2 linked regions of the Bernardetia sp. MNP-M8 genome follow. The protein of the gene in region 2 interacts with the protein of the main gene of each other region in a pairwise test. Links are inferred from orthologs where the notes say so. Each region holds a gene or a part of one and is shown on either strand. Other genes may lie near its edges.

What was found.
Region 1: the proteins of gyrB (region 2) and gyrA interact in binary tests that used the Escherichia coli proteins (3 or more experiments, as listed by UniProt). The link is inferred for Bernardetia sp. MNP-M8 from one-to-one orthologs.

Annotation. Positions count from the first base shown.
Region 1 is NZ_CP147012.1:2,601,552-2,607,958, forward strand. The notes cover bases 2,234-5,492. They hold gyrA (DNA gyrase subunit A), read right to left. Parts: upstream 5,137-5,492; coding sequence 2,434-5,136; downstream 2,234-2,433. Other genes in these bases: V9L04_RS10730 (tetratricopeptide repeat protein), read right to left, coding at 2,234-2,281. Also shown: V9L04_RS10725 (L-threonylcarbamoyladenylate synthase), read right to left, coding at 1-244; more of V9L04_RS10730, read right to left, coding at 1,052-2,233; V9L04_RS10740 (hypothetical protein), read left to right, coding at 5,565-6,002; V9L04_RS10745 (hypothetical protein), read left to right, coding at 6,180-6,407. UniProt on the Escherichia coli protein: A type II topoisomerase that negatively supercoils closed circular double-stranded (ds) DNA in an ATP-dependent manner to maintain chromosomes in an underwound state.
Region 2 is NZ_CP147012.1:3,880,850-3,887,883, reverse strand. What follows is about bases 949-4,834. They hold gyrB (DNA topoisomerase (ATP-hydrolyzing) subunit B), read right to left. Parts: upstream 4,485-4,834; coding sequence 1,149-4,484; downstream 949-1,148. Other genes in these bases: V9L04_RS15795 (hypothetical protein), read right to left, coding at 4,672-4,834. Also shown: V9L04_RS15810 (CsbD family protein), read right to left, coding at 170-355; V9L04_RS15805 (hypothetical protein), read right to left, coding at 494-685; more of V9L04_RS15795, read right to left, coding at 4,835-5,583; V9L04_RS15790 (hypothetical protein), read left to right, coding at 5,822-6,019; V9L04_RS15785 (hypothetical protein), read right to left, coding at 6,091-6,642. UniProt on the Escherichia coli protein: DNA gyrase negatively supercoils closed circular double-stranded DNA in an ATP-dependent manner to maintain chromosomes in an underwound state.

The sequences.
Region 1 (6,407 bases), 1.3 Mb from region 2 along the record:
TATGAGCATACAAACTAATATCACTTAAATCATAACAAATAAAAGAAAGGTGCATTTTTTTCGGGTCAATGCCCTTAATTTTACATACTTTCTCAACTGCTTTTGCATTTGTAAAGTCACAACCTATGCCATAAACTGTATCAGTAGGATATATAATTACACCACCATTTTTTAGCGTTTCGACTATTTTTTGGATTTTACTTTCTTGTGGATTATCTGGGTGTATTTTGAGGAGTTCTGCCATACTATTTTAATAACTTTTAGTAAAAAATAAACTTCTTTTGTTTTTAATGAAATGATTTAAGAAGTTTTTAAATATAAGTATAATTTTATTGCATTCAAAATAAAAATTATTTAATTATCTTTTTTAGGCTTTATTTTTTTAAATGAGCAGGGTAAGTAGATAATTTTACATAAAAATAGATGCTTTATCGCTTACTCTAACCAATAATACATAATTTCTTTGTTTGTTGCAATATTTTAGTGTAAATACTTTTGAATTTTTCTAAAAAAGCCAAATACTATTCTGATTCTATTCGTTTATCAAACCCATTTAGAGAATCACCTATTTAGTTTTAACCTACTTTATTCTATGCTTTTATGTATTGTATCAAGTTATTTTGAGTTTTTTAAAAAAAATAAATAATCTATGCAACCTTATTGCCTACTTAGTGGGTCATAGAAATAGAAGCGCAAAACTACTATGTTTTGAAATCTTCTAACTTACAACCTAACAATTCCTAACAACTTCCTAAATGATAGATTTAGGAAGTTTGTTTTAAAGAAAAATAGAGTAGGTAAGTTAAAAAAGAAATTTCAAATTATTTTAATATAAATAATTTATAGATACAAAAATCTTTTGTTGGCTATGTAGTTTTCTAAATTACAGTAGCCATAGTTAGTGAGTAGTGGAAGATGATGCAGCCTTTGGAAGTATCATCTTTTTTTTGTGCGTATATTTATTTTCGTCTTATCGAATAAAAAAAATCCTACTTATTTTTACGCAAATAGGATTTTTGTTATGTAAGAAAATATTTGCAAGAAAAGTTACTTATTTCTTTTCTGCTAATTTTCTCATTTTATCTTCATTTACTTCATCTCCTTTATACATATAGAGATTCATTAGTGTACTATAAACAGCAGATTTTTCATCTGTCAAATCTTTATAAGCCATCAAATAAGGAATAGATTTATCTGCATAGGTAATCATTTTTTTATATCTAGCATCTTCTTTGTTTATTTTCTTGTCTTTTGACTTTTTTGCTTCATCTTCTAGTTCACGATACAAATCTCCAGCAATTTGATAGTACCCAACACCCAAAGCACGAATAGCTTCTTCATCTTGTGGATCTAATTTATAAATTTTTTCATAATATTCAAATGCTTTGTCTTTTTGTTCAAGTTGATCATAAAGACGAGCTAATATAGTTAATTGTCTTACATCATCAGGAGCTATTGCTTCTGCCTTTTGTAACATTTCGATGGCTTTATCATAGTTTTCTTGTTGAATATATACATCAGCAGCATTAGTTATGAAATAAGGTTCTTGAGGAAAACGTTCAGCTCCTTTTTCTAATACTCTAAGAAAGTTTGTACTATCTTCTAATTTATAATAGGAATAAGCAGCTGATTGATAAGCGTCTACTGCACCTGTATATTCTTCTATGTTGCCAAGTTTTTCATAAAAAAAAGCTGATTTATCTAGTTTTTCAGCTTTATTAGCAAAGTAAGCAGTATAAATCAAGTTTGTGGTATCAGTAGAAAGATAAGTAGCAAGAGGAAGCATTGTTTCGTAAGCTTTCACAAAGTCTTCTGCATCTTGGTATTTCTGTACGTTATTAAGAATAGCATTTTTCAAGCGAGCTTGTAAACCTGTTTCCATTCCTAAATCACTTTGAAAAGCTGGATCTTCTATTCGTTTAGTATATTTATCATCTCCTTCGGCTTTTTCTACTTCTAATGCCTTTGTCATGGAAGCAAAAGCACTATCTATTGGATTCTCTACGAGAGCTGCTACTTCTTTATCTTCTACTCCTGCTTCAACAATAGCAGTAAAAACTTTTGCTCTTGTATACCAAGTTCTAGCTTTTCCTTCTGTTTTCTTATGATAAGTTGCTTGACGAACTTTTTCTAGTGCTTTTTCGTAATTTCCTTCTTGAGGCGTTGCAAAAAATTCAGCACTGGTTAAAGCTCCATTTTGTGCAATAGTTTCATTTGTAAGAAATGAACCTGTTACAAATGCAGTTCCTACTATTATTGATTTTAAAATTGATTTTGTCATTGTATAAAATGAGTTTGAATTATTGGATTCATCACACGTTAAAATAGGTGTGATATTATTTTGAAATTGATTTTTTATAAAAAAATAGAAGTTCTATTTCCTTTACAAAAATAGAACTTCCAAAGTTAATGCAAGTATAATGCAAAAAAAAATTATTCTACACCTTCTGAATTTTCATCAGCTTCTGTATCATCATTTTCAGAATGACTTCCATTTTCAGAATTATTGGCTTCATTAGCAAGATTTGTAGCAATTTCTCCATTTACCTCTGTATTTGGATTTTCCATTCCTTCTTCCAATAAAATATCTTCTAACTCTTCTTCTATGTGTTCAATTTTAGCAACAGAAGCTATTTGGTCTCCTTCTGCTAAATTTATCAGACGAACGCCTTGTGTAGCACGTCCCATAGTACGAAGTTCGGAAACTGCAAAACGAATCATGACACCCGATTTTCTACTAATCATTAAATGGTCGGTATCGATTACTTCTTTTATGGCAATCAAAGTACCTGTTTTTTCTGTGATTTTGAGAGTAGTTACTCCTTTTCCACCACGTTTGATAACTCTATAATCTTCTACATCGGAGCGTTTTCCATATCCTTTTTCAGAAACGACTAATAGATTTGAATCTGGACGGTTCAGACAAACCATTCCAATTACTTCATCACCTTCTTTTACAGAAATTCCACGAACTCCTGATGCTGTTCTTCCCATCGGACGGACTTGTGTTTCGTTGAAACGAATTGCACGACCCGAACCAACAGCCATAATAATTTCGTTGTTTCCATCTGTCAAACGAACATCTAAAAGTGCATCGCCTTCATTAATCGTAATGGCATTAATTCCATTTTGACGAGGACGAGAGTAGGCTTCCAAAACTGTTTTCTTGATTTGTCCTTTTTTAGTACAGAAAATTAGATTATTGTTATTTATATAATCTTCGTCTTTCAGACTTTTTACATTAATAACAGTCTGTACTTTTTCGCCTGTTTCTATCGAAATAAGGTTTTGAAGTGGGCGACCTTTTGATGTTTTTGAGCCTTCTGGAATGGCATATACTTTTAACCAATATACTTTTCCATAGTCTGTAAAAATCAATAAATAATTGTGTGTAGAAGCTACAAACAAGTGTTCTGCAAAATCATCTGCTTTTGTAGTTGCTCCTTTTGAGCCTTTTCCACCACGGGCTTGTGATTTGTATTCTGATAAAGAAGTACGTTTGATATAACCTTCATTAGAAATAGTAATTACCATTTCTTGTTCAGCAATCAAATCTTCAATATCAATATCTTCTGCACTATGAACAATTTGAGTACGACGCTCATCACCATATTTTTCTCTAAGTTCAAGTAGTTCCTCCGTAATAATTTCCATACGACGTTCTACTCTAGCTAAAATATCTTCGTAATCTTCTACTGTCAAAACAAGTGCGTCGTGTTCGTTTTGGATTTTGTTGCGTTCTAGTCCTGTAAGACGTTGAAGACGCATTCCCAAAATTTCTTTAGCTTGAATTTCTGAAAAATCAAATACAAAACCACTTGGAACAGCAATGTCCTTGAAGAAACGACTTTCAGTATTCATTTGTCCTTCACCTGTCAAAACATTTCTTGCTTCTTCGGCATCTTTTGAGCTACGAATTGTCGCAATTACTAAATCAATTACATCAAGAGCTTTCAAAAGACCTTCTAAGATATGAAGACGTTTTTTAGCTTCTCTAAGGTCATATTCTGTTCTGCGAACAACAATTTCGTGTCTGTGTTCGACATAATAACTAATTAAATCTCTAAGATTACAAATTCTTGGACGACCTTTCACAAGTGCAACATTGTTTACACTAAAAGAAGTTTGAAGTCCTGTATATTTGAAAAGCTGATTCAAAACTACATTTGCCATCGAATCACGCTTAATATCATAAACGATACGCAAACCATTTCTATCTGACTCATCACGAATAGCAGAAATTCCTTCAATACGCTTTTCGTTAACCATAGCAGCCGTTTTTTCTATCAAACTTGCTTTATTGGTTTGATATGGAACTTCTGTTACAATAATCTGTTCACGATTATTTTTGTCCGTGTGTATAGTTGCAACGGCACGCATCACAATTCTTCCACGTCCAGTTTCTAATGCTTTTTTTACTCCTGTGTAGCCGTAAATAATTCCTCCAGTTGGAAAATCAGGTGCAATTACAAATTTTGTAAGTTCCTCAACTGTAATTTCTGGATTTTTGATATACTCAATAATTCCATCAATGACTTCTGTAAGGTTGTGAGGAGCCATATTGGTAGCCATACCAACAGCAATACCAGACGAACCATTTACCAAAAGGTTAGGTAATTTTCCTGGTAAAACAGAAGGCTCTGTTAAGGAATCATCAAAGTTTGGAATAAAATCTACCACTTCTTTGTTCAAATCTGCCAACATTTCTTCAGCCAAACGCTGCATACGTGCCTCTGTATAACGCATAGCTGCTGCATTATCACCATCAATAGAGCCAAAGTTTCCTTGTCCATCGACGAGCATATAACGAAGCGACCACTCCTGCGCCATACGAACCATCGTTTCATAAACAGACGAATCGCCATGAGGGTGGTACTTACCCAAAACCTCACCTACAATACGAGCCGATTTTTTGTAAGCTTTATTGTGATAAACTCCCAAATCTGACATTCCATACAACACTCTACGGTGGACAGGTTTTAAACCATCACGTACATCAGGTAAAGCACGAGAAACAATAACGGACATCGAATAATCAATGTATGCCGTTCGCATTTCGTCCTCAATACTTACAGGAATGATATTACTGTTTCCATCATCTAACAGGTCTTCTGAACCATTTTCTATATCTGCCATATATTATCTAGTAATAAAACTATATTAAATTGAAATTCTTGATTCTAATTTCTCATTCAAGCATTTGCTTGGATGTTCTCTTTTGTAAGTATATGCTTACTAACTAAATAGAAAACACAAGATAAAATTTTGCGTTAGAATAATAATTTTTCAGTTGTTTTTGTGATAAAATTTCCTTGAAAAACAACTCTGCAAGTTACGAAAAAATAGGTAATTTGACAACGTTTTTAATGCCTTAAATTGAGTATAGAATGGTTAAGTTTATAACAGTGTTTTATATTGTTTTTTATTTGGATTTTGCTTAATTTTTACGTTATCTATCTCATTTATAGACTGTAAATTCTTTTTTCTAACCATTTTTAATGAAAATACGTTTTACAATCACAATTATTTTTTTAACTACCTTACCAACCCCTAACACTATAATTTTGATAACATTAAAAAATTCTGATGAAAAAGTATTTTATGAAGTTTATGTAGAAGCTCACACAAATTGTCTTTATGCAGATTGGACTGGATTTGTGAATGTAAATAATGTAAAAGCAGGCTGTTTGGTTGCCTTGGATTTAATTAAAGAAAATAATTGTCCTTATATCATCAATGATAATACAAATTTAGTAGGTCCTTGGCAACAAGCCAATCAGTGGATACAAGAATTTTGGATGCCACAAGCTATTGAAGCAGGTTTACGCTACATGGCTCATATTACATCTCCTGATATTTTTGGAAAACTTTCTGCACAAGATTTAGAAAAAAAAGCAGCAGGTATTTTTATTATGCGCTTATTTAAAAATAAAGAACAGGCAGAAGAGTGGATAAAAGAATGTCAGAAAAAAGATGATGATACTTTTAAAACCAATATATAATAGTCTTGACAATACATAAAAGTAATTTTTTCATATCCTGAGAAATTGTTATTGATTTTTTTTGAATTCTAAAGATAATCAAAGTAGAGAGGGCGTTTTTTCTTTCCTATCTCTCTTCATTTTTTCTTAATTTTACGGATAATACTAAAAAAACAAAGAAAATTAAACTTACAAAAAATGACACCAAACGATATACACGTAGAATCTGCACGCATCCAGAAAGGAATAGAAGACCATTTGGGAATTGATGGAAGTCTTATTTTTGATTATTCTCAAGAAGGAACAACTATAAAACTCAATTTAATTACGGTTAATCCTCGCCACAATCAATCTTTTTTGTTTCATACTGAACACGGAACAGACAAACTAGATGCCCTCAAAAAAATGTTTGAATATGTTCGTAGT
Region 2 (7,034 bases):
AGATTAAAAAATGGAAGATTTGGTTGTCTTCTCTGAAAATTGAATAGTATTTTTTGGTCGGAAAGGTATAGAAATTAGAAAGAAAACGTACTTATCAGACCACCGTAGCTTCTGCATCATTCATTTTCTTTCTAATTTTATAAAAATGATTTTTTATATTTTTGATTGACTAGAGAGATTTAATCATCTTGACTACTTCATCTCTTGTCTTACCAAGTTTTTGTTGAATTTTGCCTAACATTTGGTCTTCTTGACCTTCTGCGTATGTTAAGTCATCATCGGTAAGTGAACCGTATGATTTTTTTAAACGACCTTTTACTTCGTTCCAAGTTCCTTGATATTCTAGCTTGTCCATAATAATAAAGATTAAATAAAGATTAAAAAATTGAGATTAAAAAATAAATTGCTCGTTGAATGAATTAGATTTATACTCTAATAACGTTGTTGTATTAACATTTTTTATTTTTTTTTGTTTTAAAAAATGTATTTTTTTTTATCCTTCTACTTTTCCACTTGTGGTTTTGAAAAGTCCCATTCCAGAAAGGAAAAAGATAAAACCAAGTACGGCAAAAATCCAAGGATTTTGACTAGAAAGGTTTTGTCCGAAAATACCGAAGACACCTATTACTAATCCAATAATACCTAAAAGGATAAGAAAAATGCTAATTATTGCTTTAAAATTCATGATTTGTAAAATTTATGTCTATATGTAACAAGACTAGGTAAAAAAATGGAAATTAGAAATTGTTGATTTACTAATTTACTTAATAGAGTTTTTGATAAATGTTTTCTGTTTTTTTTGATTTTTGACAGTATTCTTAAAATAAGTTTTAAAAAAATAAGAATAAATACTTTATTTAGTAGAATAGTTTGAGAAGGAATATAAAAAAAATGATAGTTTCCTTTTCTAAAAAAATGACTTTAATTAAATTAAAGTGAGAACTATTTAAAGTGTGTGTCTGCTTATATATACTCTGATTGATGAAGAAAGGTTACACAAAACATGAAAAAAAATAGAAATAATTTGTCTATTTTTTAAAAACCTTATTTTTGAGGTATATAAGCACAAAAAAGCCATAAAAATAATTAAAAAATATTTTTATGGCTTTTTTAATATAAGATTGTCAAAAATAATTTTGACGATTTTATCAAGTATCTACACGAGCATAACGAGCATTTTTCTCAATAAACTCTCTACGTGGAGCAACCTCATCTCCCATAAGCATAGAGAAAAGTTGATCTGCAGCAGCAGCAGACTCTACATCTACACGCTTCATACTTCTCGTTTCTGGGTTCATTGTTGTTTCCCAAAGTTGCTCTGGGTTCATCTCTCCCAAACCTTTGTAACGCTGTACGCCTACTCCATTCATATTTCCACTTGAGCCACCGAGTTCTCTCATCGCTTGTTCACGTTGAGGTTCATCCCAACAATAAACTTGCTGCTTACCTTTCTTGATAAGATACAGAGGAGGTTGAGCAATATAAACATACCCTTTTTCAACCAAATCTTTCATATAACGGAAGAAAAGTGTCAAAATAAGTGTTCTAATATGGCTACCATCAACGTCTGCATCGGTCATGATTACGATTTTGTGATAGCGAAGTTTATCAAGGTTTAGGTATTTTTCGCCATTCTCATTTTCTCCAAAACGAATACCCAATGCTGTAATAATATTTTTTATCTCTTCATTATCATAAATACGATGTTCTTGTGCTTTTTCGACATTCAAGATTTTACCACGTAAAGGCAAAATTGCTTGTGATTGTCTGTCTCTTCCTTGTTTGGCACTATTATGAACAAAAACCCCAGAAGCTAAAGCAAAATTGTGAGTATTCGGAACTTCAATATCAAATACATCTTGAGTTTCTTCCAAAAACTCTACACTTATTACTTTGTGATTGTAATTTTCAACAGCTTCTAAAACTTTTTGATTATCCCCATTAAAAAAACGTTCTGAAAAATTATTTACTTTCAATACATTTTTCTTCTTCGGATAGTCACTTCTTTTGATTTTATCAAAATTTTCTAAAGAGCCATGTTTTTCCAAAACTTCCTTCATTAAAGCAATGGTACCATCAAAATATGTCTGATTATATGCCTTTGAACGAGATTCTCTAAATTCTTCCGTCCATTGTTGTTTAGTAGTTTCGCTTCTCCACAACAATAATTCTTCATCATTCCATTGTTCCTTAGCTATTTTAGAAAGTTCTTCTCTTTTTTGAGGATTTTCTTCAAAATAACTTTTTGTAGTTTGAGATTGCTTATTTTTATTTTCTTCTTTACTCCAATATTCTTGTTGCATTTGATTCAAACGCTCTACATTTTTAGGAGCTTTACCATTTGGAATTAGAAGTTTTTCCCTCATCATTTCCATATATTGCTCATCATTCCATTGAGCTTTCGCTTGTTCGGAAAGTATTTTACGAGTTTGAGGTTCTTGCATTCTCTCACTCATTTTTATACGAAAAGCAGGTTCTTTTTTAAGTTGCCTACATTTTTCTATTACATCTGGTCTATGAAGTGTTTTTTCTAAATGCTGTTGATGAATAATTAAGTGTTCCTCTTTAGAAAATCTTTTAATATTAGATGGATTATTATTTAGCTTATTGAAATCAACATGATGTCTAGTATCACCATCTTCCAATGCATCTAAATTATTCCTCAAATTATATTGATCAGCTAACATATGAGTAAAAATCCACTTACTATTTTTTGGATTAGTTACCATTTCATAACCTTCTATAGTAATTCTTCCTCCTATTTTAGACATTTTTTTATAGAGAGGCATTAAAGAAAAACCATTTTTTAAATCTTTTGCTTCTACATACTCACCATTTCGAAGCATAAACTTATGGTCTGGCGTACATTTAATTTTCTCTCCATTGTCTAAAGTAACTTGAACTAAATTTGCTTTTTGTTTAGTTCTACGAGGATATAAGATTTTTTCAATACCTATCGAACCATCTTTAAGAATAGTATAACAGTAATTTTGTTTTCCTTGTGAGGCTTCTTTGATGAGTTCTATAAAGCTCAAATTTCTACCATCTGTTAGAGCTACTTCTGTTGTACCAACAAAACAACCACCTGCTGAATCTCCCTCTACGAGATAAATTTCACACTTTTCTGGGTCTTTTTCCGAACAATCGGCTAATTTCCCTGGAAGTCCTGTTCCACTAAGAGCTGTTTTACGCTGAACCATTTCACGAGCCTTTCGTGCAGCCATTCTAGCTTGTGCAGCTAAAGTAACTTTTTGAATAATGATCTTAGCTTCTTTCGGATTTTCTTCTAAATAACTATAAAGTGCGTCAGCTACACATGTTTCTACTGCACCTGATACTTCAGAATTTCCTAATTTTGTTTTTGTTTGTCCCTCAAATTGAGGCTCCATTACTTTTACAGAAATTACAGCAGTCATTCCTTCTCTAAAATCACTTCCTGAAAGTTCTACTTTTTTGTCTGTTAAGCCATTTTTATCAGCATAACTTTTCAAAGTTCTTGTCAAGGCACGATAAAAACCTGTAATATGTGTTCCTCCTTCTATTGTATTAATATTATTTACATAAGAAAATACATTTTCAGAGTAAGAAGTATTGTAAAGAATAGCTACCTGAACTGGAACATCATTTTTGTCTCCTTCTACATAAATTGCATTTGGAATAATGGCAGTACGGCTTTTGTCTAAATATTCTACAAACTCACGTAGTCCACCTTCTGATAAAAATGTTTCGGTTACAAAATTTCCTTTTTCATCTTTTTCACCAAACTCTTCTCTTACATCTGAAAGGGTAATTTTTACACCTGCATTCAAATAAGACAGCTCACGAAGACGATTAGCAACGGTTTCATATTTAAAAACTGAATGTGTAAAAATGCTTGCATCAGGATGAAAAGTAACTTGAGTTCCTGATACATCAGTCGTTCCTATTTCACGCACCGAGTATTTAGGTGCGCCACAAGAATATTCTTGCTCAAAAATCTTCCCATTTCTGTGTACTTCTACTCTCAAATCATCTGATAAAGCATTTACACAGGAAACACCTACACCATGAAGACCACCAGAAACTTTATAAGTATCTTTATCAAATTTACCTCCTGCGTGAAGTACTGTCATTACAACTTCTAAAGCAGAACGATTTTCTTTTGTATGTATATCAGTAGGAATACCACGACCATTATCTCTAACTGTGATTGTATTTCCTTCATTTATGGTTACATGTATCGTATCACAATGTCCAGCAAGAGCTTCATCGATAGAGTTATCTACAACTTCCCAAATCAAGTGATGCAATCCTTTTATACCTACATCGCCAATATACATGGCTGGGCGTTTACGTACGGCTTCTAATCCTTCAAGAACTTGAATATTATCTGCGCCATAATTACCTCTATCATTATTTTCTGAGTTATCTTCTGGAATAGGAGAAACTGTATTTTCTACATCTGTTTCTACTATTGCGTTTTCCTCTTTATTATTTTCTGCCATTTTAATTATTACTAATTGTTTTTGCGTTTTTACTTTTTTGATTTAATACGTTTTTATCTGTCTTAACTAAAATCCTTACTAGATAAAAGGCATATTTCATTCCAAAAATTATTATACAAATATACACAAAAAACGCATCTATTACAATTATAATAGACATTGCATCAAAAGAGTAATTGTTCTTTTTTTAAATTTTCATAATATATGGAAAAGCTAAACTGAGCAGCATGGAAGCAATAACAGAAGTTGTAACTAAAACTACTGTAATAAAACGAAGTTGAGTTAAAATTGAATCTTTTTTATTTTGTGAGTAAGCATCTAATTTATCGATACGTCTCAAAATTTTTTGGTCTTTTAGATTAGTCTGGGCTGTAAATCCCGTTTCTTGTCGGTAACCAATATCATAATCTACTTCTACAAAATGCTGAAAAGCATCTTTATAGGCATTTAGGTAGGCAAGATATTTATATTTTTGTTCTAATTCATAGGTGTTGCTAACAATGTTTTCGGTAAGTGTTTCAAAATTTTTTTTCCATTTATTTAATGAAATGCTATCTAATCTATTTATAAAATCTTTTTCATGTCTACGAAGCTGTAAAACTAAAACTTTGTCTATGTGAGGTTGAACTTCTAATAAGCGTATATACTCTCTCATTACGCCTTCCAAACCATAATCTTTATATCCTCTTAATCTTATCTTGCGTGCTAATTCTTTCATCATATCTGTACTGAGCTTGACTTCATATTGCAGGGAATCCAAATTCTTAGTCATATTCCACTTTTTGGCTTGAGGAGATGTTTTGATGGAATTTATTGAACCTAAGATTTGTGATTGATTGACAATATACTCTTTCAAAAAACGACTGTGTCCTGTTTTATAAAACTCTTCATTGAGTGGTTCATTTAATAAAAAATCGCTTCTTAATTTTGATAAATTTCGAATATGGATATGTAGTTCATGAACTTTATCAGCCAACAGATTTATTGATTCGACACGTCTAAAAAGCCAAAAACTGAGTGTAGCCACAGCAAAGGAGAGTAAGGTGTAAATCAAAAAAGCTATAAAAATACGTTGGCGTGGATATTTTAATTTTATCATTGTACCCTAAATATCTAATCATTTTGTGTTTTATGCAAATTACTAGCTAATAAGTACGCAAAAATTACAATAAGCTACTAAATAATCGCTTTAAATTAAATTTTGAGAAACATGCACTCAAGACTTATACAAGTGATAAAAGCTCTGATATTCAAGTTTTTATATAATTTGATGGACTTAATTTTGTATTAGTTAAAATAAAAAATCCTGTCTTACAAAATTTTCATACTATAAAAAAATGCACACACTTAAAATTAATCTGTTTTCTTTTTTACCTTCATTCTCTTCTTCAAAAAAAGTAGTTTCTGATTTAAAAAGTAGTCCAAAAAAGCCTTCAAAAAAAGAGAATTCAGAAGAACCTTCTACTGAAAGCGACTTACCTGCTTCTCAAAAGGAGAGTGCTGCTATATATTATCTTCCTGTACATTTAATGTAAAAACAAAACACGCTTTTTGCATAAATTATTTATACAAAAAACGTGTCTTATAATAACCAATACACTTGATTTTATTTTCTAAAAATCCAGTTGATAGCATTTTCTTTGCTCATATAAAATCTACACTCATAAGGCAACATTTGCTGTAAATAACTAACAACATAGTCAATTCCTACTTTGTGCATAGGGGCATTGGTACGTAAAATAGCCAACTTAGCTGATTCTATTTCTTGTTTTTGCATACGAGGAATCCAGTCTAACATCAACCAAGCACGAGCGAACATACTGACATAGCCCAATTCCATAGCATCAATCAATAAACCTGTAATACCATAGAGATAACTAAACTCAAGTAATTTGTTCATAACTTCCTTGTATTGCTCGTCAGTTATGTCACCTCTCCATTTTAGAGCTAGAATACCATCTTTGATAGCTTCTTTATTTGTTTTATCTTTTGGGATATAACTAATTCTAGCGAAAGGTACTTCAAAAAGAACCGTATTATGAATAGGAATCTCTACAGATTTTGTATCTAACCTTTTTTTATAGGCAGTATGAGCATCATCAAAAATTTGTTTTTTTGAAGCGTACTCTTCTTTATGTATTGTCTTAAATGAATGCATTATTATATAATTATTAAGGGGAAAAAATTTAAAGCAAAATAAAAATTAGAAACTAGTTATTTATAGAGATTATAGAGAAAGTTTGTAATAAAAATTAGACACAACTAATATAATAAGGGAGGGAATAATTTGTATCTAAATTTGTTTAAAACTTGCTTTACACTTTAAAAAAATTTCTTTTTTGTTAGTTTTTTGCTTTTATCAAAAAATAATGCTGTAAAATTGACAAAATATTTTGATATTTGCTAAACGATAGTGTAATTTGAAACGAATTTAATGAATTTTTTGTTACTTTTTCTACTAAATTTTAGATTATTTAGGAAAAGTCTTAATATTATTAACTTAATAGGTCATCTTATCGCTTTCATATTTCTTATTTGGTAACTTTTTAA